DNA from 3 places in the Microbacterium hydrocarbonoxydans genome. Region 1 is predicted to be linked to each of the others. Evidence: predicted binding sites of a transcription regulator. Region 1 holds the regulator's gene; each other region holds the start of a gene.
What was found. The regulator LexA, encoded in region 1, represses DNA repair genes until DNA is damaged. The targets are predictions, from matches to a motif close to TCGAACANNTGTTCGA.

Region 1 (9,845 bases):
GCACGGCACGGATCAGGAGAGAATCATGCCCAGGGAACGCGGGGAGAAGGTCATCGCGACCAATCGTCGCGCACGTCACGACTACAACATCGAGAAGTCGTACGAGGCGGGGATGGTGCTCACCGGCACCGAGGTGAAGTCGCTGCGCCAGGGGCGCGCGAATCTGAGCGACGGCTACGCGTTCGTCAAGGGCAACGAGGTGTTCCTCGACTCCGTGCACATCCCGGAGTACTCGCAGGGCCACTGGACCAACCACTCGGCCAAGCGCGTCCGCAAGCTGCTGCTGCACCGCGAGGAGATCGCGAAGCTGCAGCATGCCGTCTCGGCCGGTGGCTACACGCTGATCCCGCTCAAGCTGTACTTCTCCGACGGTCGGGCCAAGGTCGAGATCGCTCTCGCCAAGGGCAAGCGCGAGTTCGACAAGCGCCAGACGCTGCGCGAGCGTCAGGACACCCGCGAGGCCGAGCGCGCGATGCGCCTGCGCAACCGCGTCGGCGAGTGATCAGCTCTCGGTAGCGAACCCGAAGACGCGGCCGAGGAACGAGTACTCGCGCTCGAGCGCATCCACGATCGTCTCCTTCGCACGGAACCCGTGTCCCTCACCCGGGTAGAGGACGTACTCGTGATCGATCCCGCGCGCAGCCAGTGCGTCGCGGATGGCCTCCGACTGCGACGGCGGCACCACCCGGTCATCCGCTCCCTGCATCAGCAGCACCGGCACATCGATCCGGTCCGCATGGGTCAGGGGAGAGCGGTCGACGTAGAGATCCTCGGCCTCCGGCAGCGGGCCGACGAGACCGTCGATGTAATGCGCCTCGAAGTCGGGGGAGTGCGCGGTCAGCATCCGCAGGTCGGCCACGCCGTAGCGGCTGATGCCCGCCGCGAACGTGCCGCCTCGGACGAGGGCGGACAGCACCGTCCAGCCGCCGGCAGATCCGCCGCGGATCGCGATGCGGTGAGGATCCGCGAGGCCGGCCTCGGCGAGGCCGCGGGCGGCGGCGATGACATCGTCGACGTCCACGACGCCCCATGCCCCGTCGAGGCGCTCACGATAGGCGCGTCCGTAGCCGGTGGAGCCGCCGTAGTTCACGTCGAGCACGCCGATGCCCCGGCTCGTCCAGAACGCGATGGCGGCCGATGCGGCTCCCGTGACGTGCGCGGTGGGACCGCCGTGCACCCACACGATGTAGGGCGCGAGCTCGCCCTCGGGTGCCGACGTCGTCGGGTTCGCCGGGGAGTACACGAAGGCGTGCACGTCGCCGTGCGCTCCCTTCACGACCAGTGAGGAGGCTGCGGGCATCCAGTCGGGGTCGACGGGCTCGGCACCGGTGATCGCCGTGACCTCACCCGAGTCCACGTCGACGCACCACACGCCAGGCGATGTCGTCGAGCTGTTCCCGGAGAGCAGCACCCGGGTGCCTGAGACGTCGTCGACGCTGACATGTCCGTCGGCGGGGAGCTCGAGCACCCGGGCGGCACCGTCGTGATCGAGGAGGACGACCTCGTCGCGTCCTTCGGTCCGCACGGCGACGAGACGCCCGTCATCGAGCGGCCGGTACCAGCGGTTGCCCAGCACCCAGAGCCCGTATCCGGTGTCGGCGTCGACGTCGTCGTCACCCACGGGCTCCGCCGGCCCGAGCGCTCGGAGATTCTCGATGCGCTGACGGTGCAGCGTCCAGCGACGGGAGGGATCGTCGGCGTAGACGAGTTCCGTGTCATCCAGCCATTCGGGCTGCAGAGCCGCGCGGGCGGGCAGCTCGACGGCGGTCGCACCGTCCGAGAGCTTGAGGGCGGCATGTTGCCACGGCATCCGCCGTCCCGACCACTCGACCCAGGCGATGCGGGTACCGTCGGGGGAGAGGGCGGGATGCGCGTAGAACGACTCGCCCTCGACGACCACGTGCAGTCGAGAGGCGTCGTCGTGCGCCGAACCGTCGGTGGGGATCTCGATGATCGCCCGGCGGTGAGGGTCCTGCGTCAGGTCTTCCCTGACGGCGAACAGGCGGCCCTGCTGCAACCGCAGGCCGCCGTGGGCGGGGCCCGCGGGGGTCAGCGGGGCCGGTGTGCCGCCCCGCGGCATCCGATGCACGCGCTGATCTGAAGCGGCCACGAAGTAGAGAGTGCCGTCGTCGTCGGCTGTCCATGCCCCGCCGCCGTACTCGTGCACCCGCGAGCGAGCGCTCCAGGGGGCGGGAAGGATGTCGGCCCCGGTCGAGCTGCGCACGGTCAGGCGCCCGCCCTCGGAGGGGACGGATTCGCCCCACCAGATCTCCTCGCCGACGAATAGGGCGCCGTCGATCCGTGGTGCGGCGGTGGCGACAGTGGCGGGGGAGAAGGGAGAGGGCCAGGTACCGAACGGCGACGACATGCTCCGAGCCTATGGTGCCGACCGACGGCCCGCATCGGGCGGAGTGCGGACGACGGTGCCGCGCATGACGAAGGCTCCTCCTGTGCAGGAGGAGCCTTCGCGGGAGTCAGACGGCGCGCAGCACGGCCACGATCTTGCCGAGGATGACGGCTTCGTCACCCAGGATCGGCTCGAACGCGGAGTTGCGCGGCAGCAGCCACGTGTGGCCGTCACGGCGACGCAGCACCTTGACCGTGGCCTCGCCGTCGAGCATGGCCGCGACGATCTCGCCGTTCTCCGCGCTGTTCTGCGACCGGACGACGACCCAGTCGCCGTCGCAGATCGCCGCGTCGATCATCGACTCGCCCGAGACGTTGAGCATGAAGAGGTCGCCCTTGCCGACGAGCTGCCGGGGAAGGGGGAAGATCTCCTCGACCTGCTGATCGGCGGTGATCGGAACCCCGGCGGCGATACGCCCGACCAGGGGGACGAGTGCGGCGTCGCCGACAGGCGTCGCGACATCGGCGGGGTTCTCGCCGCTCGTACCGGGCAGGTCGATGAGCACCTCCATGGCACGCGTCTTGCCCGGATCGCGCCGCAGGTAGCCGCTGAGCTCGAGCTGACCGAGCTGATGGGTGACGCTCGACAGCGACTTCAGGCCGACGGCGTCGCCGATCTCGCGCATGCTGGGCGGGTAGCCGTGCCGGCTGATCGAGGTCTGGATGACCTCGAGGATCGCCATCTGCTTGGGACTCAGGCTCTTCCGGCGACGCGTTCGCGGGACGTCGGACTCGGGTGCGGAGTTCTCGCTCATGGTGCTCCTCAGGTATGCGATCCGGCGTCTCAGTTCGAATGTCGGAGGTCCGTGGTGGGGTATCCGTATCGAAACCGTATCCGAGAATCGCGCTGATGTGGAAGATCTGTTCGAGCGTGTCGGCCGAATATCGGATGTGTTTTTCGAAGAACGCTTGACAGATGTTCGAATTCGAAGATACCTTCGGAACGTAGCTTCGCATCAAAGGCTCCCGGCCGAGACGCGGATGCGAACGCTACGCCAACTTCACCGTTTCGGCGGGAGATGCAGAGGAGCCACGACATGAGCACCATCACCTTCAGCACCGCAGCAGTAGTTCTTCCGGTTCGCCCGGCGACGCGGCTCAAGCTGACGGCGCGTGGCCGCCGTGTCGTCCTCGCGATCGCGGCAGTGCCGCTCGCCGTGGGGATCGGCTTCGCCGCTCTCAGCGGCGGCAGCGCGATGGCATCGGGAGAGCAGGTGGCCACCGCGTCGTTCGCCACCGTGACGGTGATGCCGGGCGACACCCTGTGGTCGATCGCCGAGAGCATCGCACCGGCTGCCGATCCGCGCGAGGTCATCGGCGACATCACCCGCTTGAACGTCCTGCACGGCGGCGAGCTGCAGATCGGTCAGGAACTGGCCATCCCCGCGCAGTACTCCGAGTGAGGCCCCGCGCAGTCCTTCTGCGTCATGACGAGAGTCGAGTGGTCTGACGCGGCCTACCATGGGAAGGGTGACTGCATCACTGTCTGACCTCCCGCTTCGCGACGACCTTCGAGGCCTCACGCCGTATGGCGCTCCTCAGGCTCCGCTTCCGATCGCCCTGAACGTCAACGAGAACACGCATCCCGTGCCGGATGCCGTGGCGAGCGACATCCTCGACGACATCGCGGTCGCATTGCGGGATGTGAATCGGTACCCCGACCGTGAGTTCACAACGCTGCGCGAGGGATTCGCGGAGTATCTCGGACATGGACTCCAGCCCGAACAGATCTGGGCGGGCAACGGATCGAACGAGGTGCTCCAGCACATCCTCCAGGCGTTCGGGGGACCGGGGCGCACGGCGTTCAGCTTCGCACCGACGTACTCGATGTACCCGCTCATCGCCCAGGGCACGGGCGCGCGCTGGATCGCAGGCGCCCGCCAGCCCGACTACACGATCACGCCCGATGAGGCGGCCGCGCAGGTCGAGGAGCTCGACCCCGACGTCATCCTGCTGTGTTCCCCGAACAACCCCACGGGCACCCCGCTCGGTCTCGACGTGGTCGAGGCCGTCTACGAGGCGTCGCGCGGCATCGTGATCGTCGATGAGGCGTACCAGGAGTTCGCGCCGCACGAGGCGCCGTCGGCGCTGACTCTGCTCGACGGGCGACCGCGCCTCGCGGTGTCGCGCACGATGAGCAAGGCCTTCGCGTTCGCGGGAGCACGAGTGGGCTATCTTGCCGCCGACCCCGCGTTCATCGACGCTCTCCGCCTCGTGCGTCTGCCGTACCACCTGAGCGCCCTGACACAGGCGGCAGCGATCGCCGCTCTGCGCAACTCCGAGGTCATGCTGGGCATGGTCGAGGAGATCGTGGAACAGCGCGATCGCATCTCCGCCACCCTCGAGGCGCTGGGGTACACGCCCCACGAATCGTGGTCGAACTTCGTCCTGTTCGGCGGCGTCGCCGAACCGCAGCGGGTCTGGCAGCAGCTCTACGACCGAGGCGTCCTCATCCGCGATGTCGGAATCCCTGGACACCTGCGCGTCACCGCCGGCACCGAGGCGGAGACCACCGCGTTCCTCGACGCCCTCGCCTCGATAGGATCGGCTTCATGAGCAGCCCCGTCCAGACCCCGCGCACCGCCTCGCGTGTGCGCAGCACGTCGGAGTCCACCGTCGAGCTCGAACTGAACCTCGACGGCACCGGTGCGAGCCGCATCGACACGTCGGTGCCGTTCTTCGACCACATGCTCACGGCCTTCGCGAAGCACTCGCTCACCGACCTCACGGTGCGCGCCTCCGGTGACACGCAGATCGATGCGCACCACACGGTCGAGGACGTCTCGATCGTGCTCGGACAGGCCATCCTCGAGGCGCTCGGCGACAAGTCGGGCATCTCCCGCTACGGCGATGCGCTGGTGCCTCTCGACGAGGCGCTCGCGCAGGCGGTCGTCGACATCTCGGGGCGTCCCTACCTCGTGCACACCGGGGAGCCCGCAGGATTCGAGCACCACCTGATCGGCGGCCACTTCACGGGATCGCTGGTGCGTCACTCGTTCGAGGCCATCAGCTTCAACGCCGCGCTCACCGTGCACGTCCGGGTCCTCGGCGGCCGCGATCCGCACCACATCGCGGAGGCGGAGTACAAGGCGTTCGCCCGCGCGTTCCGTCAGGCCAAGGCTCTGGATCCGTCTGTGGACGGCATCCCCTCGACCAAGGGCGCACTGTGAGCAGCGCGCCTCGTGTCGCCGTCTTCGACTATGAATCCGGCAACGTCCACTCGGCGGTCAAGGCGCTCGTCGCGGCGGGTGCGGATGCGGTGCTCACCCGCGACCGCAAGGAGGCGCTCGAAGCCGACGGCCTCGTCGTGCCAGGCGTCGGCGCATTCCAGGCCGTCCGTGATGCGCTCTTCGCGCACGGCGGTGACGAGATCATCGATCGACGCCTCGCCGGAGGTCGCCCCGTGCTCGGGATCTGCGTCGGCATGCAGGTGCTCTTCGCGCACGGCGTCGAGCGCGGTCACGACACCGAGGGCCTGGCCGAGTGGCCGGGAGCCGTCACCGAGCTCAACGCTCCCGTGCTTCCGCACATGGGATGGAACACGGTCGAGCCGGGCTCCGACTCGGTGCTCTTCCGGGGTATCGAGAACGAGCGCTTCTACTTCGTGCACTCCTACGCCGCGCAGTCGTGGGAACTCGATGTGATCCCGCCGTTCCCGCAGCCGGTGCTCACCTGGTCGACGTACGGGGACCCGTTCCTCGCCGCTGTCGAGAACGGACCGCTGTCGGCCACCCAGTTCCACCCCGAGAAGTCCGGGGATGCGGGCATCCAGCTCCTCCGCAACTGGGTCGACAGTCTCCGCGGCTGACAGCGCGCGCTGACGGGCGTCGCACGCCCCCGACCGGTCCGCGCTGTCAGAACCCGCGAGCGACCGCGGCGGCAGCAGACAACCACGCCTGCTGCGTCGGCGCCGCGAGACCCCGAAGGCGCAGGTGACCGTCGACCATCTCACGGTCGAACGGGATGCTGACGACCTCACGAGCCAGCGGCTGGTAGCCCGCCACGACCTCAGCGACATCCGCGGACGACGCCTTCGGATCGGCCTGACTGACGACGACGACCGAATCGCGGGCCAGGCGGGCTGACCGCTCGTCGCGATCCTCCAGCGCCTCGAGAAGCAGTGCTCCTGCTTCGGCGTGGTCGTCGCGGGTCGTCGTGGCGACGACGATCTGGTCGGCGAGATCGATCATCCGCAGCCACATCGGGTCGGACTCGTCATTGCCGGAGTCGATGATGATCAGGCGGTAGAACTTCGCTGCCACCGCATGGATCGAGTCGACGTCCGAGGGGCTCAGCCGGTTCTCATGCGCCAGGCGGATGGGTTTCGAACGCAGGACGTCGTACTTCTCCTGCGGCTGGTGGTGCACGAAGTGCGCGAGATCGGCCGACTGGCCCTGCGCGCCGAGGAGGCGCTGCGTCTGGGGCAGGAGCTCGAGCAGGGTGCGGTCGTGGGCGCCAGCCTCGGTGCGCCAGCCGAGCGTCCCTCGGGTCTGGTTGTTGTCCCACGCGAGCACGCCGGCGCCGCCGTACTGGGCGAAGACCGCCGACAGCAGCACGGTGGCCGGGGTCTTCCCCGCGCCGCCCTTGCCGTTCACGACCGCCACGGTCCGGGGGCCGGGCCAGTGGCGACTCACCTCGTGCTCGTCATCGCGCATGGCGCGTTCGCGAGCGTTCGGGCCGATCGAGAAGCCGACCTTGTTGAGGAAACCGCGTCCGCCGCGACGGGCGGGCTCCTCGCGGCGCTCCTCCTGCAGGAACGAGCGTCGTTCGATGCCCTGCTCCCGCTGCTCGCGGCGCGAAGGCGGCGCGACCGGCGACGGAGCGAGGGGCTGCGCCGGTGACATGGATGGCGTGGCCGGGGTCGACGGCAGCGCCGGAGCCGGTGACAGAGACGGCGCGGCGGGCACGGACGGGCTCGTGGGGACGCCCGTGATCGGCACCGGAGGCGCCGCAGGGGCTGCGGGGGTCTGCTGCGCAGGCGCGACCGGCGGCGCCGGCCACGACGGAGCTGTCGGAACGCTCGGAGTGGCGGGGGAGACCGGAGATGCAGGCGCAGCGGCATCGCGCCGGACCGCGGTCGGGGCGGTCTGAGCGGTCGGCGTGGTCTGCGGGGTCGGGACGGCGGGCGCGGACGAGGTCGGGGTCGCGGCCGGTGTTACCGGTGCGGCCGCCGGTGCCGCAGTGGGAGCCGGTGCAGCAGCAGTCGCCGGTGCAGCAGCGGGAGTCGAAACGGCAGCCGCCGCAGCGGCGGCCTCCGCCCGCGTGGCGGGTGCTGCCGTCGCCGGAGTGGCCGCGGTGCTCGCCGCTCTCGGTGCCCTGGGCACCGTCATCTCGGGCACGGAGTCGTCGATGTCTGCGGACGCGGCGGCATCCGCCGGGCGCGGAGGCCGTGCCAGAGGAGCGGCATCCTCAGGGTTCAGCGGGACGTGAGCCACGATGTCCGGGTTCTCCGGCGGCATCGGGTTCCCGCGTCGCAGGGGTCCGCCTCCTCGCGGTTCCGCATCGCGCACCATGCAATATCTCCTCACCGACCGAACAGGGGTGTCATCGAGGCTACCGCCTGATGCCTGATGTTCTCTGCGGTCATCATTTTGGAGCGGGCGGATGCGCGGGCTAGTGTCGATTCTCGTGCCGACGAATCGGCCCTCCCATCTCACCTGAGGACGTCATGAACGACTTCGCGCAGTCTCCTTCGCTCACCCTGCTTCCCGCTGTCGACGTCGCCGGGGGCAAGGCGGTCCGGCTCACCCAGGGCGAGGCCGGCACCGAGACCAGCTACGGCGACCCGCTGGATGCCGCAGGGGAGTGGGTGGCGCAGGGCGCGAAGTGGATCCACCTCGTCGACCTCGACGCCGCGTTCGGTCGTGGCAGCAACGCACCGATCCTCCGCAAGGTCATCAAGCAGTTCAAGAACGTCAACGTCGAGCTCTCCGGCGGCATCCGTGACGACGCGACGCTCGAGGCCGCACTCGAGAGCGGTGCGAGCCGCATCAACCTCGGCACCGCGGCGCTGGAGAACCCGGAGTGGGCGGCCGACGTGATCGGTCGCTTCGGTGAGGCGATCGCCGTCGGACTCGACGTCCGCGGCACGACGCTCGCCGCACGGGGCTGGACGAAGGAGGGCGGCGATCTCTGGGAGGTCCTCGAGCGTCTCGAGGATGCCGGGTGCAGCCGCTACGTCGTCACCGATGTCACCAAGGACGGGACCCTCAAGGGCCCGAACCTCGAGCTCCTCCGTGAGGTCACCGCCCGCACCCCGAAGCCCGTCGTCGCCTCCGGCGGCATCTCCAACCTCGACGACATCGCGGCCCTCCGCGAGCTGGTGCCGCTCGGTGTCGAAGGTGCCATCGTCGGCAAGGCGCTCTATGCCGGCGCGTTCACGCTGGCCGAGGCTCTGGATGTCGCGGGAGACTGACGACACCGGCGCCCACGGGTCGCACGACCACGGTGTCCCGCGCAACGACGGCGACTCTGCCGGCGTGCCGTGGGAGGGCCGCAGCTTCGAGTCGAACCCGCACGCGGGTGACGACGGATCGGCCGACCCCGCTCTGCTCGATGCGCTGCTGAGGTTCCGCGCGGGCGATGGTTCGCAGGCCGAGGTGGTCGACGCGTTCCGCAGTGCCAGGGTGCTCATCCCGCTCATCGCGGAGAAGGGCGAGGAGGGCGTGGCGCCCAGCGGGCTCACCGTCGACAAGACGCAGGAGCTCTCCATCGTCACGGTCGCGGCCCCGGACGGGCGCCGTGTGCAGCCGGTCTTCTCCTCCGTCGAGGCGATGCAGCGGTGGGATGCCACGGCGCGGCCGATTCCCGTCGAGGCGACGCGCGTGGCGCTCGCGGCATCGGCCGAGGACACCGACCTCATCGTGCTCGATCCGACCTCCGACACCGAGTTCGTCATCCGTCGCCCCGCCGTGTGGGCGATCGCTCAGGGGCATCGGTGGGAGCCGAGCTTCCTCTCGCCCGAGGTCTTCCACGCGCTGCAGGAGAGCGTCGCCCATGAACTGGCCGTCATCGATGTCTCGGTCGCGGCGGGGGATCCGGACGCACGCCTGCGCGGACCCGAGCTGGTCGTCGTCCTCGAGCTCGTGGATGGACTGGAGCGAGAGGTTCTCGATGCGGTCCTCGCCCGACTCGCTCAGCGCTGGGCTGCCGATGACCGCATCGCGGTCCTCGCGGACTCGCTCACCGTGAAGCTCCGCCGCTCGCTCTGAGTGCTCGTCGCATCGTAGGGTGACCGCATGCGCCGAACAGCCGTCGTGACCATGGCCTTGACGCTCATGATCGGCCTGGCCGGCTGTGATACGTACTGTCCGGCGATCGGATGGGTCAACAGTCTGAGAGTCGACACCAGCGCGATCGATGGAGTCACCGACCTGCAGTTCTGCATCGATGAGGAATGCTCGCCGCGTGCACACGAGACGCAGCCGACGGGCTCTGTC
Region 2 (9,845 bases), 870 kb from region 1:
TGGTGGATCGTCGTCGTGATCCTGATCCGGGAGTGGGGCATCACGGTGCACCGCCTGATGGTGGCGAAAGAGCACGTGGTCGCTGCCGCATGGATGGGCAAGATCAAGACTGCGGTCCAGGGCGTCGCCCTGTCGTGGGCGCTGCTTCCGCTGTACGTGCTCATCGGGGTGGAGGCATGGGTCCTCGTGACCGTCGTCCTGATGATCGTGGTGCTCATCCTCACCGTCGCGAGCGGGATCGACTACATCGTCGCCCAGGTCAGAGGCGCAAGGCACGCACGGTGACGACGGCGGCCGACGCGCTGTCCGCGCTCGATGCACGGGGCTGGACCCTGGGCGTGGCGGAGTCGCTCACGGGCGGCGCCGTCGCCGCGGAGCTGGTCTCCGTCCCGGGTGCGTCGTCGGTGCTGCTCGGGGCCGTCGTCGCATACGCGACGCCGGTGAAGCACACTCTGCTCGGAGTCGACGAGCACCTGCTGTCGACGCAGGGCCCTGTCCGAGCCGAGGTGGCACGCCAGATGGCCGTCGGAGTCCGCCGGGCGGTGCGGGTCGACGGACGGGATGCCGACGTCGGCGTCTCGACCACCGGGATCGCGGGGCCGGACTCGCCGGACGGCCAGCCTGTCGGCACGGTGCACATCGCAGTCGTGACGCCGATCGCGTCCCGGACCGAGGCCTTCGTCTTCGCAGGCGATCGAGCCGCCGTCCGCTCGCAGGCGGTGGATGCGGCGCTCGCGCTGCTGAGCAGACTCGCTCGGGAATAGACGACGCGCATGATCCGTTATCTCCGATGTGCTCACACCGATTGCACAGCGTGCGAAGGTAGATTTTGTGAAGGTCGGTAAGACTAGACTGGCGGTCTCATCGAGGGAGACCTCGAGAAGGCGATCTGGGAGGAGGTTCCGATGATTCTTGTACGACAGGAAATCGGCGATGTGCTGAGGGACTTCCGCCTGCAGAAGGGGCGTACGCTCCGGCAGGTTGCAAGCAAGGCGTCTGTCGCTCTCGGCTACCTCAGTGAGGTGGAACGGGGCCAGAAGGAGGCATCGAGCGAGATTCTCGCATCGGTCGCCGACGCACTCGACGTCCCGATCTCGACCATCATGCGCGAGGTCGGAGACCGCATCTCGGTCCTCGAAGGCATCCAGGTGTTCCCTGATGTCGTTCCCGACGATCTCGTCGCCTCGATCGAACCCGAGCTCTCGCTCCACTGAGCGTCTGCTCGGCCTGATCGATCATGCGTCGCAGTGAGTTCCTCCGTGCCGTCGACGATGAGTTCGGCGGACGTGCTTCTTCGCTCGTCAGCGACCTCGTCCTGACGCAGCTCGGGGGGCGCACAGCAGATGAGGCGCTGGATGCCGGCGTGCCTCCTCGTGACATCTGGCTCGCGCTCTGCGTCGAGACCGACGTGCCGATCGAGCGCCGCCATGGTGCAGGTCGTCTGGAGCCGCGCCGCCGCTGACGCGCCTCTGCGTCCATCGTCTTCGGATCCCCGACACGCTGTGGTCGGCGTGTCGTCGAAGATCTGTTCGAAACCGGCGTAGTGTTCTGCACAAGTGGTTCGGAGGGTTCGTTCTCCCCGTTTCGTGGTGCTGGCGACGCAATGTCGGAGGTGCCTCGTACGGTGAAAGCAAGCCAAGAGCCATACGCCTTGTCGGAGAGTTCCGCCCAGCCGGGAGGACCGCGACAGCCTACAGGCGGCACCACGCGAGCATTAGGAGCACGTCATGCCATCACCCGCTGACCGCGAGAAGTCCCTCGAGACCGCCCTCGCCCAGATCGATCGCCAGTTCGGAAAGGGCTCGGTCATGCGACTGGGCAGTGATGAGCGCGCCCCTGTGGCCGTCATCCCGACGGGCTCCATCGCCCTCGACGTCGCGCTCGGCGTCGGAGGCCTCCCGCGTGGAAGAATCGTCGAGATCTACGGACCTGAGTCCTCGGGTAAGACGACGCTGACGCTGCACGCGATCGCGAACGCTCAGCGCGCCGGCGGTATCGCCGCCTTCATCGACGCCGAGCATGCGCTCGATCCCGACTACGCAGCCAAGCTGGGCGTCGACATCGACGCGCTTCTCGTGTCGCAGCCGGACACCGGTGAGCAGGCTCTCGAGATCGCCGACATGCTGGTCCGATCCGGCGCCATCGACCTGATCGTCATCGACTCCGTCGCCGCCCTCGTGCCGCGCGCAGAGATCGAGGGCGAGATGGGAGACTCCCACGTCGGTCTGCAGGCTCGACTGATGTCGCAGGCTCTGCGAAAGCTGACGGGTGGACTCAACCAGACGAACACCACGATGATCTTCATCAACCAGCTGCGCGAGAAGATCGGCGTCTTCTTCGGCTCGCCCGAGACGACCGCAGGTGGAAAGGCGCTGAAGTTCTACGCGTCCGTCCGGATGGACATCCGCCGCATCGAGACTCTCAAGGACGGCACCGACGCCGTCGGTAACCGCACCAGGGTCAAGGTCGTCAAGAACAAGATGGCACCGCCGTTCAAGCAGGCGGAGTTCGACATCCTCTACGGCGTCGGCATCTCCCGTGAGGGCAGCCTGATCGACTTCGGCGTCGAGCACGGCATCGTGAAGAAGTCCGGTTCCTGGTACACCTACGACGGCGACCAGCTCGGGCAGGGTAAGGAGAACGCTCGCACGTTCCTTCTGAAGAACCCTGACATCGCGCTGGCGATCGAGTCGCAGATCAAGCAGAAGCTCGGCATCGGCGGAGCCGTCGACGCACCGGCCGACGAGCTCGCCGAGCGTCGCCCCGCGTGATCATGATCGCTCCGGGATCATTCGTGGCAGGAGCGCACAGTGAGTGACGGCGGGGGCGATTCCGAACAGATCGCCCCCGTCATCCCGCTGTTCGGGCGGAAAACGGCAGGTCCGTCTCCCGTGGAGGGTGAGCTCGACCGAGGGGCTGACGATCCAGCTGCGACTGCCGCCGGTGCTGAGGCGTCCTGGCGTTCGACGTGGACTGACAGCCGTGACGGAACCATCGCACAAGAGAAGGCAGGGCGGTCACGCCCGATCGCCTCTCTGGAGACACAGGGTCCGAGCGATCGTCATCCGGCGCGCGGTGGCGCGCGAACAGTGCCGCGCCTCCGTGCTCTGCAGCCGCAGAGCGCCGGTGGCTCGCCGGCCGGCGACGCATCTCCCATCGATCCGCAGCAGTTGCGTGAAGGGGCGGAGGAGCTCCTCGTTCGCAAGCTGAGGTCGAGGTCGCTGTCTCTCTCCGAGGCGCGTCTGGTGCTCAGGGGGTACGAGCGTGAGTCGAGCAGGCTCGATCCGGCGGTCATCGACGAGGTGATCGACGACTTCTGCCGGCGCGGCTACCTCGACGACGCGATACTGGCCGGGCAGCTGGTGACCTCCGGTGTCGAGCGCAAAGGCCAGGGAAGGGTCGCTCTGTCGAGGGCCCTCGCACAGCGCGGCATTCCCCGCGACGTGATCGATGCCGCTCTCGATGAGCTCCCGGACGACGACGCCGATCGTGCGCTGGAGTACGCACGGACAAAGGCACGCAGCATGGCGCGACTCGACGGTGACACCGCGTTGCGTCGCCTGATGGGACAGCTGGCCAGGCGGGGATACAACGGCTCCGTCGCGATGACGGCAGCGAAGGCGGCTCTGTCCGAGGTGACGTCCGGCCGTCCGACGTCGGGCGTCCGTTTCGTCGAGTCCGACTGACTGTTCCCCCGGGCGTCCAGAGCGTCGGCACTCGGTCGTTCCTCGCTCACGGTGCATCGAAGCGCTCGTAGAATAGGGAGATCATGACTATCCCTCGCAGTGAGCCGACGATCATCAGCTCGTCGTCGGCAGCATTCGACCTCGACGGACGGCAGCGTTCGTACGAGGTGCGCACCTTCGGGTGCCAGATGAACGTCCACGATTCGGAGCGCCTGTCGGGGTCGCTCGAGAGCGCCGGGTATGTGCGCGCCGCCGTCGGCGACGAGCCCGATGTCGTGATCATCAACACCTGCGCCGTGCGCGACAACGCGGCGGGGAAGCTTTACGGAACCCTGGGCCAGCTCGCTGCGGTGAAGCGGCGAAAGGACGGCATGCAGATCGCCGTCGGCGGCTGTCTGGCGCAGATGGACAAGCAGGCCGTTCTCGACAAGGCACCGTGGGTCGACGTCGTCTTCGGGACTCACAACATGGGCTCGCTCCCGGGGCTTCTCGAGCGGGCACGTCACAACGGTGACGCGGAGTTGGAGATCCTCGAGTCGCTCGAGGTCTTCCCGTCCACGCTCCCGACCAAGCGGGATTCCGCGCACAGCGGCTGGGTGTCGATCTCGGTCGGCTGCAACAACACCTGCACCTTCTGCATCGTCCCGAGCCTGCGAGGCAAGGAGAAGGACCGTCGTCCTGGCGACATCCTGAACGAGATCCGGCTGCTCGTCGATGACGGGGCGATCGAGGTCACGCTCCTCGGGCAGAACGTGAACTCGTACGGCGTCGAGTTCGGCGACCGGCAGGCGTTCGGCAAGCTGCTCCGTGCCGCGGGCGAGATCGACGGACTCGAGCGCATCCGCTTCACGAGCCCGCACCCTGCCGCCTTCACCGACGACGTCATCGATGCGATGGCCGAGACGCCGGCCGTCATGCCGCAGCTCCACATGCCTCTGCAGTCGGGGAGCGACCGGATCCTCAAGGCGATGCGCCGCTCGTACCGCAGCGAACGCTTCCTCGGGATCCTCGATCGGGTTCGCGAGCGGATCCCGCACGCGGCGATCACCACGGACATCATCGTCGGCTTCCCCGGTGAGACCGACGAGGACTTCGAAGACACGATGAGAGTCGTCGAGCAGGCGCGCTTCTCGAGCGCGTTCACCTTCCAGTACTCGATCCGCGAGGGCACGCCGGCGGCGACGATGGAAGACCAGGTGCCCAAGGCGGTCGTGCAGGAACGCTACAACCGCCTTCTCGCCCTGCAGGAGCGGATCTCGCTCGAAGAGAACCAGAAGCAGGTCGGCCGCGAAGTCGAGGTGCTCGTATCGACGGGTGAGGGCAAGAAGGATGCGGAGACGCACCGCCTCACCGGCCGCGGCGAGGACAACCGCCTCGTGCACTTCGAGGTCACCCCCGGTTCGGCGGTGCCGCGCCCTGGAGACGTCGTCACGGTGACCGTCACCCACGCGGCTCCCTTCCACCTGCTCGCCGACGACCCCTCAGGGGCTCCGTTGCGAATCCGACGCACTCGTGGCGGAGACGCCTGGGATCGTGCGCAGGCGGACTCGTGCGCTGTGCCAGCCCCGGCTGCCGACGGCGCGCCCCGCGCCGTCTCCCTCGGGCTTCCGACGCTGCGCATCGGCGTGTGACCACCCCGAGCGCGAGTACGTCCGAGGGGCAGCGCCTCTGGGCGATCGTCGGCGCGACGGGAACCGGCAAGAGCGACCTCGCGCTCGATCTCGCCGATGCTCTCCGACGGGAGGGCAACGCCGCGGAGATCGTCAACGCGGATGCGATGCAGCTCTACCGCGGGATGGACATCGGCACGGCCAAGCTGCCGGTCGACGAGCGCCGTAGCATCCCACACCACCTGTTCGACGTGAGGGAGGTTCGGGACGACGCCGCCGTGGCCTGGTATCAGCCGCGAGCGCGTCAGGCCGTCTTCGACATCTGGAGCCGTGGAGGCGACGCGATCCTGGTCGGCGGCTCCGGTCTATACGTGTCCAGCGTGATCTACGACTTCCGGTTCCCGCCGCGTGATCCGACGGTCCGCAGGCGACTCGAGAGCGAACTCGAGGCCCACGGAGCGGCCGCGCTGCTCGAGCGTCTGCGCGCGCTCGACCCCGAGACGGCGCGCCGCGTCGACCCCCGCAACGACAGGCGCATCGTCCGCGCGCTGGAGGTCATCGAACAGGGCGGCACGACCCACGGCGCGGCGCTCCCGGAGAAGCCGACGCTGTGGCACGCCGACACCAGGGTGATCGGCCTGCACGTGGACCGCTCCGCCCTCGTCGAACGGCTCGACGCGCGCGTCGACCGGATGTGGGAGTCCGGCCTGGTGGATGAGGTGCGGATGCTGCGCGAGCAGGGACTCGAAGCCGGCACGACTGCTCCGCGCGCCATCGGGTACGCACAGGCACTCGGTCAGCTGGACGGTCGTCTGAGCGAGTCGGAGGCGATCGCGGAGACTCAGGCGCTCACCCGTCGCTATGCGCGTCGTCAGGCCTCCTGGTTCAAGCGCTACCCCGAGATCAGGTGGCTCGAACCGCCCGTGGACGCCGAAGCGCTCCTGCGGGGCTGACCGTCTCACTGCGGCTGCCTCGCAGATGTCGGTGGTCGGTGTCACCATGAACCCATGGCGACGCACTTCTACACCGCAAGCAGTCTCGACGGTTTCATCGCGACCGAGGAGCATTCGCTGGACTGGCTCCTGAAGCAGGACATCGACCAGGACGGCCCGATGGCCTATCCGGCGTTCGAGCAGACGATCGGCGCCCTCGCGATGGGCGCGTCCACGTTCGAATGGGTCATGCGTCACGAAGACGGACGCTGGGGCTACACGCAGCCGACGTGGGTGTTCACCCATCGATCTCTGGCGGTGCCGGAGGGAGCAGATGTTCGCCTGACGAGCGGTGACGTCGCAGACGTGCACGCCGAGATGGTCACTGCCGCAGGGGGCAAGGATCTGTGGGTCGTCGGCGGAGGAGGCCTCGCGGGGCAGTTCGCGGATGCGGGACTCCTCGACGAGGTGTGGGTGCAGTATGCGCCGGTGACGCTGGGGTCGGGAGCTCCGCTGCTGCCGAGACAGCTCGACCTCGAGCTTCTCGACGTCGCGCGCAACCGCAACTTCCTCTGCGGGCGCTATCGCGTGCTGCGGGGCTGAGCGCTCGACGCGTCGAGGGTGGCCACTCGACACGTCGAGTGGTGCCGGGCTCCTAGACTGGACGAATGGTCGCATTCACCAAAGGGCACGGCACCGGCAACGACTTCGTCATCATCGCCGATCCGGACGGCGCTCTCGAATTGACCTCGGAGCAGGTCGCCGTGTTGTGCGATCGGCACTTCGGCATCGGCGCAGACGGCATTCTGAGGGTCGTCCGCTCGGTGGCCATTCCCGATGGCGCCGCAGCGCTGGCCGAGGAGCCCGCAGCGGAATGGTTCATGGACTATCGCAACGCCGACGGCTCGATCGCCGAGATGTGCGGCAACGGCATCCGTGTCTTCGCGCACTTTCTGGTGCGCTCGGGACTCGCGACGATCGAGCCCGGCTCCACGCTCCCGATCGGAACGCGAGCGGGCGTGCGCGACGTGACCCGCAGTGAGACCGGGTATCAGGTCGACCTGGGCCTCTGGAAGCTGTCCGGCGACGATCCGCTCGTCACGGCCGACGGACTGCCGGTCGCTCGGCCGGGTCTCGGCATCGACGTCGGGAATCCGCATGTCGTGGTCGCTCTCGCGTCCGACGCAGAACTCTCCTCGCTCGAGCTGCACCGGTCGCCGCTGCTCGATCCCGAGCTGCCGGCGGGGGCGAACGTCGAGTTCGTCGTCCCCGGTGAGCCGCTCGTGCGTGATGGCATCGGCCACGTCACCATGCGCGTGTCGGAGCGCGGTGTGGGCGAGACCCTGAGCTGCGGCACCGGGGTCGCAGCAACGGCCCTGGCTGTGCGGTACTGGGCCGGCGACAAAGCGCCGAACCACTGGCGCGTGGAGGTTCCCGGCGGCACGCTGGGGGTCCGGATGTTCCCGGCGGAGGACGGTGAGCACGTCGCGCTGTCCGGCCCGGCGCAGCTCGTCTTCAGCGGCGAGATCGACCTGATCTGATCCTCGGAAGGACGGCGCGACGGGCCGAGTCAGACGACGGAGATCGGCTCGGTCGGGGGAGTGCCGTGCTTGCGCACCTTCAGCACGCGGTAGCCCTTGGCCGTCGCTGTGCGGTACACGCTGAATCCCGGCTGGAACGTCGCCCCGATCCAGCGCTGCAGCGAGTCGGCACCGAGATTGCGCTGCACGACCAGCCAGGCATCGCTGCGCTCGTCGAGGCGCGGGATCCACTTCTCCAGCAGTCCGTGCAGTTCGTTCTTGCCGACCCGGATCGGCGGGTTCGACCGTATCGAGCGGAACGTGACGTCGGCGGGAACATCCTGCGGCAATGACGCGTTGACATTGGTGAGACCATGAGCCGCTGCGTTCCGACGCACGAGATCCAGGGCTCGCTCGTTCACATCGACCGCCCACACGGTGGCGTGCGGAGCGGCGAGTGCCATCGAGAGCGTGATCGGTCCCCACCCGCTTCCGAGGTCGAGAAGGTGACCTCCCGGCGGGACGGGAGGCATGTTTGCGAGAAGGACGGCAGTACCGGCATCCAGCCGATCCGGGCTGAAGACGCCACCAGCGGTTGTGACGTCCAGCTCACGGCCTGCGAGCGTCACACGGATCGTACGCAGGTTCTCGGGGCTTGCCGGGGCCGCGGTGAAGTAATGGTCGGACCCCATACCGTGAGCGTAGCGGACAGCGCGGGCTAAGGTTAAGGCTCGCAACAAAACCCAGAGATAAGGGACGGATGACGGAGACCAGCACACCCTCCACCGGTGACGAAGCAGTCGATCGCGTGCTCGCGAATGCCGAGAAGCGGACGGAGGCTCGTGTCTTCGGCGCCGCACAGGCGCTGCAGGACGACGCGACCGCGTCCCACGCGTCCTCGGACGGCGACCAGTGGGACCTCGAGGACCGCCACGCGCTGCGGCGAGTCGGTGGCCTCTCCACGGAGCTCGAAGACGTCACCGAGGTCGAGTACCGCCAACTGCGCCTCGAGAACGTGGTGCTCGTCGGCGTGTATCCGCAGGGCGCTCAGGAGGATGCCGAGAACTCCCTCCGTGAGCTGGCGGCCCTGGCGGAGACGGCCGGAGCAGTGGTGCTCGACGGCGTGCTCCAGCGACGGCCGCATCCCGACGCCGCGACCTACATCGGACGCGGCAAGGCTCAGGAGCTCAAGGACATCGTCGCCGCGACCGGTGCTGACACCGTCATCGCCGACACTGAGCTGGCCCCCAGCCAGCGACGCGCCCTCGAAGACGTGGTCAAGGTCAAGGTGATCGACCGCACCACCGTGATCCTCGACATCTTCAGCCAGCACGCGAAGAGCCGCGAGGGCAAGGCGCAGGTCGAGCTCGCGCAGCTCGAGTACCTGCTGCCGCGTCTGCGCGGGTGGGGTGACTCGATGAGCCGCCAGGCGGGTGGCCAGGTCGGCGCGGGCGGTGCCGGTATGGGGTCGCGTGGTCCGGGTGAGACGAAGATCGAGCTCGACAGGCGCCGCATCCGCACCAAGATGGCGCTGCTGCGTCGGCAGATCCGGGACTTCGGCCCTGCTCGCGAAGCGAAGCGGGCTGAGCGCAAGCGCAACACGATCCCGTCCGTGGCCATCGCCGGCTACACGAACGCGGGAAAGTCGAGCCTCCTGAATGCGCTCACGAGCGCCGGGGTCCTCGTCGAGAACGCCCTGTTCGCGACCCTGGACGCGACGGTGCGCCGCTCGGAGACCTCGGACGGCCGCGTGTACACACTGACCGACACCGTCGGCTTCGTCCGCAACCTGCCTCATCAGCTGGTGGAGGCGTTCCGTTCGACGCTCGAAGAGGTCGGCGATGCCGACGTCGTGCTGCACGTCGTGGACGGGTCGCACCCGGATCCGGCCGGTCAGCTCCAGACGGTCCGCGATGTGATGGGCGATGTCGGCGTGCGTGACATGCCCGAGCTCGTGGTCTTCAACAAGGCCGACCTCATCGACGACGGCGAGCGTCTCGTGCTGCAGGGCCTCGAGCCCAAGGCGCATTTCGTGTCGTCACGATCGGGGGAGGGCATCGAGGAGCTGCGTGCGGCGATCGAAGAGGCTCTCCCGAA
Region 3 (9,845 bases), 790 kb from region 1:
GGGGTTGTAGGAGAACGCGACGTTCTCGAACTCGACGACGCCCTGGCCGTCGACCAGCTTCGGAGCGTCGGGGGCGTCTGCCTCCTGCTCCTCGGTGTCGAGGAGCTCGAAGACCCGCTCGGCCGACGCCGTGCCGGACTGCACGACCGCGGCCATTCCGCCGAGCTCCGACAGAGGCTGAGTGAACTGCTGCGAGTACTGGATGAACGCCTGGACGTCACCGAGCCGCAGCTGCCCGCTGGCCACCATCAGACCGCCGAGCACGGCGATGCCGACGTAGGTGAGGCTTCCGACGAAGGTCATCGCCGGCATGATGATCCCGGAGAGGAACTGCGCCTTGAAGCTCGCCTGGAACAGCTCTTCGTTCTCGTCCTTGAACTTGTCGAGGGCGTCCTGCTCGCGGCCGAAGACCTTGACCAGTGCGTGACCGGAGAAGGCCTCCTCGACGCGGGCGTTCAGACGACCGACCTTGCGCCACTGCGTGCCGAAGGCCTTCTGCGACCGCGGGCCGATGACGCCGAAGATCACACCCATGAGCGGAAGAGCCACGAGCGCGACGAGGGCCAGCTGCCAGGAGATCGAGAACATCAGCACGAGCACGCCGACGACCGTCAGGACGGCCGTGATGGCGCCCGACAGCGACTGCTGCATCGTCTGCGTGATGTTGTCGATGTCGTTGGTGACGCGGGAGATGAGGTCACCGCGCTGCACCTTGTCGAAGTACGACAGCGGCAGTCGGTTGATCTTCGCCTCGACCTGCTCGCGCAGCCGCCACATGGTGCGAACCATGATGACGTTGATGACGTAGCCCTGGATCCAGCTCAGGAACGCGGCTGTGACGTAGATGGCCAGCACCGCGATGATGACCCACCGCAGCGCCTCGAAGTCGACGCCGTCGCCGACCCGGAAGTTCCCGAGAGCCGAGACCTGGTTGGCGAAGTCGTCCTGGCCGCCCTGGCGGAGGGCCGACACCACGTCGTCCTTCGACGTGCCGTCGGGGAACCCGGGGAAGTCCCCGTTCGGCTGTCCGAGCTGCACCGAGATGAAGCCCTTGTAGATGAGGTTCGTGGCCTCGCCGAGCACCTTCGGTGCCGCGACGGTGAGCACGACGCCGACGGCTCCGGCGATCGACACGAGGATGAACCACACAGCCGACGGCTTGAGCAGTCCGATCATGCGGCTGAAGCTCTTGCCGAAGTTGTCGGCCTTGCCCGGTGCGACGCTGTCCCAGCCGCCGCCGTTCTGCCGAGCCTTCTCGGCGAGCTCTGCCTCGTACTTCTCCTCGTCGGTCATCTCGGGCTCGACGGTCGTGGTGCCGGCGGCGTTCTGTCCTGCTGCCCGCTCGCGGCGTGCTTTGCGCGTGTCCTGCTCGCTCATGCGTCCACCCCCAGCTGCGATTCGACGATCTCTCGATAGGTCGTGCTCGTCTCGAGGAGCTCCTCGTGCGTGCCGACACCGACCATGGTGCCTCCTTCGAGGACGACGATGCGATCAGCATCCGTGATGGACGAGACGCGCTGCGCGACGACGATCTTGGTCACGTGCGGCAACTCCCGCCACAGCGCCTGCCTCAGGCGGGCATCCGTGGTGAGGTCGAGCGCTGAGAACGAGTCGTCGAACACGAGGATCTGCGGCTGCCGCACGATCGCGCGTGCGATGGCGAGACGCTGGCGCTGACCGCCCGAGACGTTGGTGCCGCCCTGGGTGATGCGGGACTCCAGGCCCTCGGGCATCTCCTCGACGAAGTCTCGGCCCTGCGCGATCTCGAGCGCGTGCCAGAGCTCTTCGTCCGTCGCGTCCTCGCGGCCGTACCTCAGGTTCGACGCAACGGTGCCGGTGAACAGGAAGGGGCGCTGGGGCACGAGACCGATCGTCGCCCACAGGGCTTCGACGTCCGCCGCGCGGACGTCTGTGCCGCCGACGAAGACCGCACCGCCCGAGGCGTCGAAGAGCCGCGGGATCAGCGAGACGAGCGTCGTCTTGCCTGCACCGGTCGACCCGACGATCGCGACCGTCTCGCCCGGCTCGGCGGCGAAGCTGATGCCCGTGAGCACCGGTGAATCGGCGCCGGGGTAGGTGAACTCGACGCCATCGAAGGCGACGGAGCCCGGGGTCGGGAAGTCGGTCACGCCGTTCTCCGGGCGCTCCATGCTGGACTCCGCGTCGAGGACCTCGCCGATGCGCTCAGCGGAGACCGCGGCACGCGGGATCATGATCGCCATGAAGCTCGCCATGATGACACCGCCCATGATCTGACCGATGTACTGCATGAAGGCGAAGATCGTGCCGACCTGGACCGTGCCGCTGTTGACCTCGATGCCACCGAACCAGACCACGGCCACGATCGTGACGTTGAGGATCAGCATGAACAGCGGGAAGAGGAGCACGAAGAGCGAGCCGACCTTGCGGCCGACCACCATGATGTCGGTGTTGGCGCCGCGGAAGCGCTCTTCTTCGATGCGCTCGCGCACGAAGGCGCGAACGACGCGCACTCCGGTGAGCTGCTCGCGCATGACCCTGTTGACGGTGTCGAGCTTGCCCTGGTAGCTGCGGAACAGCGGCACCATGCGGCTCACGACGAGCCCGGCGACGATCAGCAGCAGCGGCACCGAGACGGCGATCAGCCAGCTCAGGCCGATATTGGTCTGGACGGCGAAGATGATGCCGCCGATCGCGAGCAGCGGGGCGGTGACGAGCATCGTGGCGCCCATCATCGCGAGCATCTGCACCTGCTGCACGTCGTTGGTGTTGCGCGTGATCAGCGAGCCGGCGCCGAACTGCGAGACCTCGCGCTCGGAGAAGCCGCTCACCTTGCCGAACACGTCGGCGCGGATGTCACGGCCGGCCCCCATGGAGGCACGCGCGGCGAAGTAGGTGGCGATGACCGAGGCGATGATCTGGCCGAGGGACACGGCGAGCATGAGCAGGCCGGTGCGCCAGATGTAGTCGGTGTCGGACTGTGCGACGCCCTTGTTGATGATGTCTTCGTTCAGGCGCGGCAAGTAGAGGGTCGCGATCGCGCTGGCGAACTGGAACACCAGCACGGCCACGAGCAACCACTTATAGCGGGCGAGATAGCGGACGAGGATTTTTCCCAGCACAGGCGGACTTTCTAGGAAGGATGAAGTGGCAGGTCTCTCGGCGGGCGGACGCAGGCCGACGATCGCGCACATGCAAGAGTGCCATGAACCGACGACATTCGTATCCCCCTGCGGGTGGACCTTCGCTCACAGCGAACCTTTTCGGGCGCGGGCCAGCGGTTTGTGTACCGTGGCAAAGAACTCGCGACGAGGCCCGGCGGCGTGACGCGACGAGCGGATGCGCGTCAGAAGAGCGGATGCTCCGGCACGTACTCCCTGGCCCCGGCGCCGGCATCGGCGGGGAGGTCGTCGATCGTCGCAGGGTCCCACCGCGGATTGCGGTCCTTGTCGATCAGCTGCGCCCTGATCCCCTCGACGAGGTCGGGATGCTGCGTCACGAACCACATCACCCGCCGGTACTCGCCCTCGAGGGCGGCACGGAGGCCGGGCAGAGCCCGCGCCTCGCGCACGGCATCCAGCGTCACCGCGAGCGCCGTCGGCGCCAGGCCTTCGAGCAGATCGGCGGTCGCGTCGGCGTCCGCCGCCCCATGCGCCCGGAGGCGCGCCACGATCTCGGCGACCGAGTCGGCCGAGAAGGCCTCGTCGATCCACTCCCGGGACGCGGGAAGCGCCGACGGCTCGGGCGTCTCGTCGAACAGCAGCACGATCTCCGACGGACCGGTGGGATCGGCGCGGTAGGCGAGCGCCTCCCGCAGTGCGTCGAGTCGCTCGGAGGGGACGATGTGATCCGCGAAGCCGAGGAACACGGCATCGGCTGCGTTCATCGTCGACCCGGTCAGGCCGAAGTACTCCCCGAACCGGCCCGGAGCGCGGCCGAGCAGCCAGGTGCCTCCGACGTCAGGGGTGAAGCCGATGCGCGTCTCGGGCATCGCGAGCTTCGAGCGCTCGGTGACGATGCGGATGGCGGCGTGCCCGGAGAGGCCGACGCCTCCACCCATGGTGATGCCGTCGGCGATCGTGACGAGCGGCTTCGGATACTCCGCGATCATCGCGTTCAGCGCGTACTCGGCGCGGAAGAACTCCGCCGTCTCGTCCGCGCGTCCCGCCACGATCTGGGCGTGCAGGCCTCGGACGTCACCGCCGGCGCACATGCCGCGCTCCCCTTCGCCGTCGATGAGCACGATCTGCACATCGGTGTCGTCGCGCCATGATTCCAGCGCCTCCGCGATCGACCGGACCATCCCGACATCGAGAGCGTTGATCGCCTCCGGACGGTTGAGAGTGAGTCGACCGAGAGCGCCTTCGGTGCGGATGAGGACCCGTGGGGCGGCGTTGAGTTCGGTCACGCGTGCCAGGCTACCCCGTCGACTGACCCTTGCATCCGAGTGCGTTTGTACGGTAAATGCACGATCCGGCGGCTTTTCCGGCAGGATAGACAGAACTGCCCACTGCAACGAGAGGTCGCAGATGCCCGACGGACAGGTGCTCGAATTCACGCGCGTCACGAAGCGCTTCAACGACGTGACGGCGGTGTCCGACTTCTCCGCGCGCGTCGAACCCGGTGTCGTGACCGCTTTCCTCGGCCCGAACGGCGCCGGCAAGACGACCACGCTGCGCATCCTGCTCGGCCAGGTGCGTGCCACCAGCGGCACCGCGACCATCGGCGGCATCGCTTTCCCTGAGCTGCGCCATCCGCTGCGCACGATCGGCTCGGTGCTCGAGGAGACGGTCTACCGCCCGCGGCGCTCGGCCGCGCGTCAGCTGACGATCGCAGCCAAAGCCAACGGCATCCCTCTGTCCCGCGTCGACGAGGTGCTCTCCCTTGTCGGCCTCGAGCACGAGAGCGAGGGCCGCATCGGCAGCTTCTCTCTCGGCATGCGGCAGCGGCTGAGCGTCGCGCACGCCCTGCTCGGCGACCCCGGCGCGCTCGTGTTCGACGAGCCGGCGAACGGCCTCGATCCCGAGGGCATCCGGTGGATGCGTCTGCTGATGCGCCGACTCGCGGACGAAGGACGCACCGTCCTCGTCTCCTCGCATGTGCTGAGCGAGATCGAGCAGGTCGCCGATCATGTGCTCGTGCTGTCCAAGGGCCATCTGGTTCTCTCCAGCGACATCGAGAAGCTCGCCGATCCGTCGACCGGGGCGGTCGTCGTCGACGCCGCCGATCGCGCAGCGCTCACTGCCGCGCTGTCGGCCGCAGGGCTCGAGGTCGAGGTGCTGCGCTCCGGACTCACCGTGCGCGGAAGCGATGCCGGCACGGTCGGCGCGATCGCGGCATCTGCGGGCATTGCGCTCAGTACCCTGGTGCAGCGTGGACCCACGCTGGAAGACGTCTTCATCGACCTCATGCGCGGCGGGCGGTTCTCCCCCGGCGCCCTGACCTCGGCGGCGCCGACCGTGGCTCCCGAGGCCCTGGCCGCGCCCGTGTCGGCGGGTGTCGGTGCGAGTGTCGCCGAAGCGGAGGCCGCCTCGGATGCCGAAGCGGGCGACGAGGAGGCCGTCTCGGATGCGGACGCGGAGGCCGCCTCGGATGCGGACGCGGAGGCCGTCTCGGATGCGGACGCGGAGGCCGCCTCGGATGCGGACGCGGAGGCCGCCTCGGATGCCGACGCCGAGGCCGTCTCGGACGCCGCCGAGGTGCAGGCGGATGCCGACGCCGACGCTGCCGACGCCGCAGCAGACGTCGAGTACGCCGCGGCCGAGCTCGGATATGCGGCAGACGCCTCGGACGCGAACGACGCCGAGGACGCGGCGGACGTCGTCTCCGAGGCGGCGGACACGCACGTCGAGGACGGTCAGATCGAGGCCGGCGAGGCCTCGGATCCCGCTCCCACCTCGGCCCCCGCACCGACCCCGTCGTTCGACGACATCCTCTTCGGCGCACCCGCAGCGGCAGCGGCCGACGAGGCGGCGGCCGTCGACGAGACGCCGACCGAGGAGGCAGCCCCCGAGGATGCTTCGACCGAGGATGCGTCCGGGGTCGAGTTCTTCGCCGAGCTGCAGGACGCCGACGAGTCATCCCCAGAGTCGGACGTCGACGCCGGCGACGCGGAGACCACGAGCGAAGGCGATCCGGACGACCCTCGTTCTGCTGCCGTCAGCTCGATGCTCGCGGCCGCCGCACGGGCCTACTACGAGGACGAGCCGCGCGACTACCCGCTCGGCGAGAACACCGCCGCCGAGGATGGCGATGCGGACGCCGCGCACTGGTCCGTCGCGAGCACCGGAGTGATCGACCAGGTTCCCGGCGCTGCGGTCGACTCCGCCGATGCCCCGGCCATCGAGCACGGTGAGGGCGAGCACCACGAGCACCACGAGAGTGAGCACCACGAGCACCACGAGGGCGAGCACCACGAGCACCACGAGGGCGAGCACCACCACTCCTGACCGCTCGTCGGACTCTCGATGAGAACGCCCTCCGCGCCATACGGCGGCGGAGGGCGTTCTTCGTCAGGAGCCCGCGGTGGCGGGCGTCACGCCGGGCGCGGTCGGATCACCGGGCGGCGGCTCCCCTTCGACGCGGGGGTGGGCGCCGTGGCGACGATCTCCTCGACGTCGGCGGGCTCATCCGAGACGTCGAGGCGGAGGGCCTGGGTCAGTGCGAGTCCGTGGCGCGTGGTGAGGATCAGACGGCGGTACTGGTCGTCGCCGGCGAGATCGATGACCACGCTGGGCCGACGCCTGCGGATCAGCACGAAGTCGACGCTTCCCGCGGCCTTCCAGGTTCCGGCGGCGAGCACGCCCGGAATGTGCGTCCCGGGGTTCGGCACTCCACGGAGCCAGGTCCATGCGTCGTCGATCAGCTGGACCTTGGTGATGGTGTCCCTGGCGAGACGCAGGTTGTCGCGGTGGAAGCTCGCTGCGCGCTCGATCGGCGAGAGCACGATCTCGAGTTGCGTCTGGTCCAGCAGCAACGTCACCATGCGTCCAGTCTGCCAGCGGCGCTCTCCGAGTTGTCTGTGTCTTGCTCACAGGAAGGCAACGATCCGTTGTCGGGTCCCACTGTTCCGCTCCTCTTCCATACTGATGTTCCGCTCGACATTCGAACAAATATACTAAACTCGGAGCATGCCTTCCACCACCCATGACGACCTCGATGAACGCATCGAGCTGCTCGATTCATGGGTCGAGACCCGTCGGCAGATCGCCTGTCTCGAGGCGGAGGCGTCGAGCCTTCTCGCACGCCGCATGCGCCTCGGCAGAGCCGACGGCGACGAGCACTCGCACCATCGAGACTCCATCTATCGATCGATGATCGCCGAGTACTCCGCGGCTGGCCGGATAGCCCAGGGGAGCATCGAGTACGCGTTCACCGACGCTGCGTTCCTCGAGAAAGGGCACCCGCATGTGCAACAGGCGTTCCGCGCCGGGATCGTCTCGGCGGCCCACGTGCGCGAGATCGTGCGGGCGGCAGGGGTCGTCCACGAGGCTGTCAACAACGGCAGAGCGGATGCCGACGCGCTGCAGCGCTACGACGTCGTCGCCGTGACGGTCGCCGAGAAGGAGACCCCGGCCCGCACGAAGGCGCTTCTCACAGGTGCGGCCGCGGTGCTCGCGGGTTCCACGACCACGGCGCGCCACGCGCGAGCGGCCTCCGAACGCACCGTCAGCGTGCGTCCCGTCGGTGATGGGCTCGCCGTTCTGACGGCCGTGCTTCCCGACTACCTCGCCGCAGCGGTCATCGATCGGCTCACCCAGCTCGCGCGTGCCGTCATCGCGGCGCGCGCAGACCGTGAACCGGTGCTCGAGCCGATGGATGACGGCGACAGCCCCCTCTATCCCGACGACATCGCTCACGACTCGGCCTCCCGCGACGACCATGCGATCTTCGGAGACGGGACGTTCACGACCGATCCCACCACTGATCCCACGACAGGTCCCGCCGCGGGCCCCACTGTCGAGCAGGTCCCGGCCGACACTCGCACGATCGATCAGGTCAGGGCCGATCTGCTGATGGATCTGCTCCTGGCGGCGGAACCGAGTGCGGAGAACGGCTCAGGACTCGACAACATCCGCGGTCGGATCCACGTCACCGTCGCAGCGACGACTCTCAGCGGGTGCGACGACCGTCCGGCCGAACTCGACGGGCACGGGCCACTGCATCCAGACGTCGCCAGAGACCTCGCCGGGCGCATGCCCGGGTGGTCACGGCTGTTCCTCGATCCCACGGGCCTCGTCGTCGAGACCGACAGCTATTCGCCGACCGAGGCGATGCGCAGACACCTCCGCGCCCGAGACCAGCACTGCCGATTCCCCGGATGTCGGATGCCGGTGCACCGGTGTCAGATCGACCACACCTTCGACCACGCCAAAAGCGGCCGGACCGCGATCCACAATCTGGCTCACCTGTGCGCCGGACATCACGCGCTGAAGCATCCCGATATCGCAGACGCACACCGGTGGACGGCCATCCAGCTCCCAGACGGCGCGATCGACTGGACGAGTCCCCTCGGTCGGACCTATCGAGACGACGCCAAGCGACGGGTCATGTTCGTCTGAAGCAGCCAAGTTCTGCGAACCTGGTCGGTGCTTCGGCCTACTGAGCCACATCCTCAGCAGAAGGCGCGGCAGACGCCCCCGCAGAAGCGGCAGCACCGGGCGTGGCAGAAGCCGCAGCGCGCGCTGCAATGGGCAGAGCGGCTTCGATGCGCTGCAGCTCCTCCTCGCCATGCGCGGCGGTGAGGAACCAGGCCTCGAAGACGCTCGGCGGCAGGGCGACGCCCTGCTCCCGCATCGCGTGGAAGAACGCGGCATACCGGAACGACTCCTGATCCTGGGCCTCGGCGTACGTCCGCGGCGCCGTCGCGCGGAACGACGCGCTGAACAGGTTCCCCGCGTGCGCGACCGCGTGAGTCACACCGGCATCGGTGAGAGCCTCGTCGAGGGCGCGGGAAACACGGGCCGCGGCCGCGTCGACCGTGGCGTAGACCTCCGGCGTCGCGAGCCGCAGGGTCGCAAGACCTGCGGCGACCGAGAGCGGATTGCCCGACAGCGTCCCCGCCTGGTAGACGGGTCCCAACGGCGCGAGCAGATCCATGACGTCGGCCCGGCCGCCGAGCGCAGCCAGCGGCATCCCACCTCCGACGACCTTGCCGAAGGTGATGATGTCAGGCAGGTACTCCTCGCCCGCCTCGGCCTGGAGACCCCAGAAGCCGGCCGGATGCACGCGGAAGCCCGTGAGCACCTCGTCGAGGATGAGCAGTGCGCCATGAGCGTGGACGGTGTCGGCGAGCAGACGATTGAAGCCGGGCAGGGGCGGGACGACGCCCATGTTGGCCGCCGCGGCCTCGACGATGACGGCGGCGATGCGCTCACCGTGCTCCGCGAACACGGCAGCGAGAGCATCGGGGTCGTTGTAATCGATCACCAGCGTCTGAGCGGCGATGGGGGCAGGAACGCCGGCCGAGCCCGGAAGCGCCAGCGTTGCGACACCCGAACCCGCCGCGGCGAGCAGCCCGTCGGAGTGCCCGTGGTAGTGGCCCGAGAACTTCACCAGCAGATCGCGGCCTGTCGCGCCGCGCGCGAGGCGGATCGCCGTCATCGTGGCCTCGGTCCCGGTCGACACCAGGCGCACGCGCTCCACGGGCCGCGCCTCGCCGACGCGCACGCGGTCGGCGATCAGGGCCGCGAGCTCGACCTCTCCCTCGGTGGGGGCACCGAACGACAGGCCTCTGGTCGCGGCCTCCTGCACCGCGGCGACGACCTCAGGCTGCGCATGACCGAGCAGCGCAGGACCCCAGGACGCGACGAGGTCGACGTACTCGTTCCCGGCCGCGTCCGTCACCGTCGCACCCGACGCGGACG

Region 2: a site for LexA is predicted at 1,518-1,533, ahead of recA (recombinase RecA). Genes of this name have one in related genera too.
Region 3: a site for LexA is predicted at 7,084-7,099, ahead of BLW44_RS03280 (HNH endonuclease signature motif containing protein). Genes of this name have one in related genera too.

Annotation. Positions count from the first base shown of each region.
Region 1 is NZ_FNSQ01000005.1:1,405,045-1,414,889, forward strand. It holds gene smpB (SsrA-binding protein SmpB) at 26-502, shown strand; gene BLW44_RS07110 (S9 family peptidase) at 503-2,368, opposite strand; gene lexA (transcriptional repressor LexA) at 2,475-3,161, opposite strand; gene BLW44_RS07120 (LysM peptidoglycan-binding domain-containing protein) at 3,444-3,809, shown strand; gene BLW44_RS07125 (histidinol-phosphate transaminase) at 3,868-4,962, shown strand; gene hisB (imidazoleglycerol-phosphate dehydratase HisB) at 4,959-5,576, shown strand; gene hisH (imidazole glycerol phosphate synthase subunit HisH) at 5,573-6,214, shown strand; gene BLW44_RS07140 (MinD/ParA family ATP-binding protein) at 6,261-7,250, opposite strand; gene BLW44_RS07145 (hypothetical protein) at 7,249-7,497, shown strand; gene BLW44_RS07150 (hypothetical protein) at 7,507-7,836, shown strand; gene priA (bifunctional 1-(5-phosphoribosyl)-5-((5-phosphoribosylamino)methylideneamino)imidazole-4-carboxamide isomerase/phosphoribosylanthranilate isomerase PriA) at 8,075-8,821, shown strand; gene BLW44_RS07160 (SseB family protein) at 8,805-9,617, shown strand; gene BLW44_RS07165 (hypothetical protein) at 9,645-9,845, shown strand, end outside.
Region 2 is NZ_FNSQ01000005.1:2,278,743-2,288,587, reverse strand. It holds gene pgsA (CDP-diacylglycerol--glycerol-3-phosphate 3-phosphatidyltransferase) at 1-285, shown strand, start outside; gene BLW44_RS11390 (CinA family protein) at 282-764, shown strand; gene BLW44_RS11385 (helix-turn-helix domain-containing protein) at 906-1,214, shown strand; gene BLW44_RS11380 (DUF3046 domain-containing protein) at 1,238-1,462, shown strand; gene recA (recombinase RecA) at 1,728-2,771, shown strand; gene BLW44_RS11370 (regulatory protein RecX) at 3,090-3,686, shown strand; gene miaB (tRNA (N6-isopentenyl adenosine(37)-C2)-methylthiotransferase MiaB) at 3,770-5,317, shown strand; gene miaA (tRNA (adenosine(37)-N6)-dimethylallyltransferase MiaA) at 5,314-6,249, shown strand; gene BLW44_RS11355 (dihydrofolate reductase family protein) at 6,304-6,831, shown strand; gene dapF (diaminopimelate epimerase) at 6,897-7,769, shown strand; gene BLW44_RS11345 (class I SAM-dependent methyltransferase) at 7,799-8,440, opposite strand; gene hflX (GTPase HflX) at 8,509-9,845, shown strand, end outside.
Region 3 is NZ_FNSQ01000005.1:617,181-627,025, reverse strand. It holds gene BLW44_RS03305 (ABC transporter ATP-binding protein) at 1-1,377, opposite strand, end outside; gene BLW44_RS03300 (ABC transporter ATP-binding protein) at 1,374-3,101, opposite strand; gene BLW44_RS03295 (enoyl-CoA hydratase/isomerase family protein) at 3,326-4,387, opposite strand; gene BLW44_RS18165 (ATP-binding cassette domain-containing protein) at 4,509-6,428, shown strand; gene BLW44_RS03285 (hypothetical protein) at 6,515-6,964, opposite strand; gene BLW44_RS03280 (HNH endonuclease signature motif containing protein) at 7,110-8,540, shown strand; gene hemL (glutamate-1-semialdehyde 2,1-aminomutase) at 8,578-9,845, opposite strand, start outside.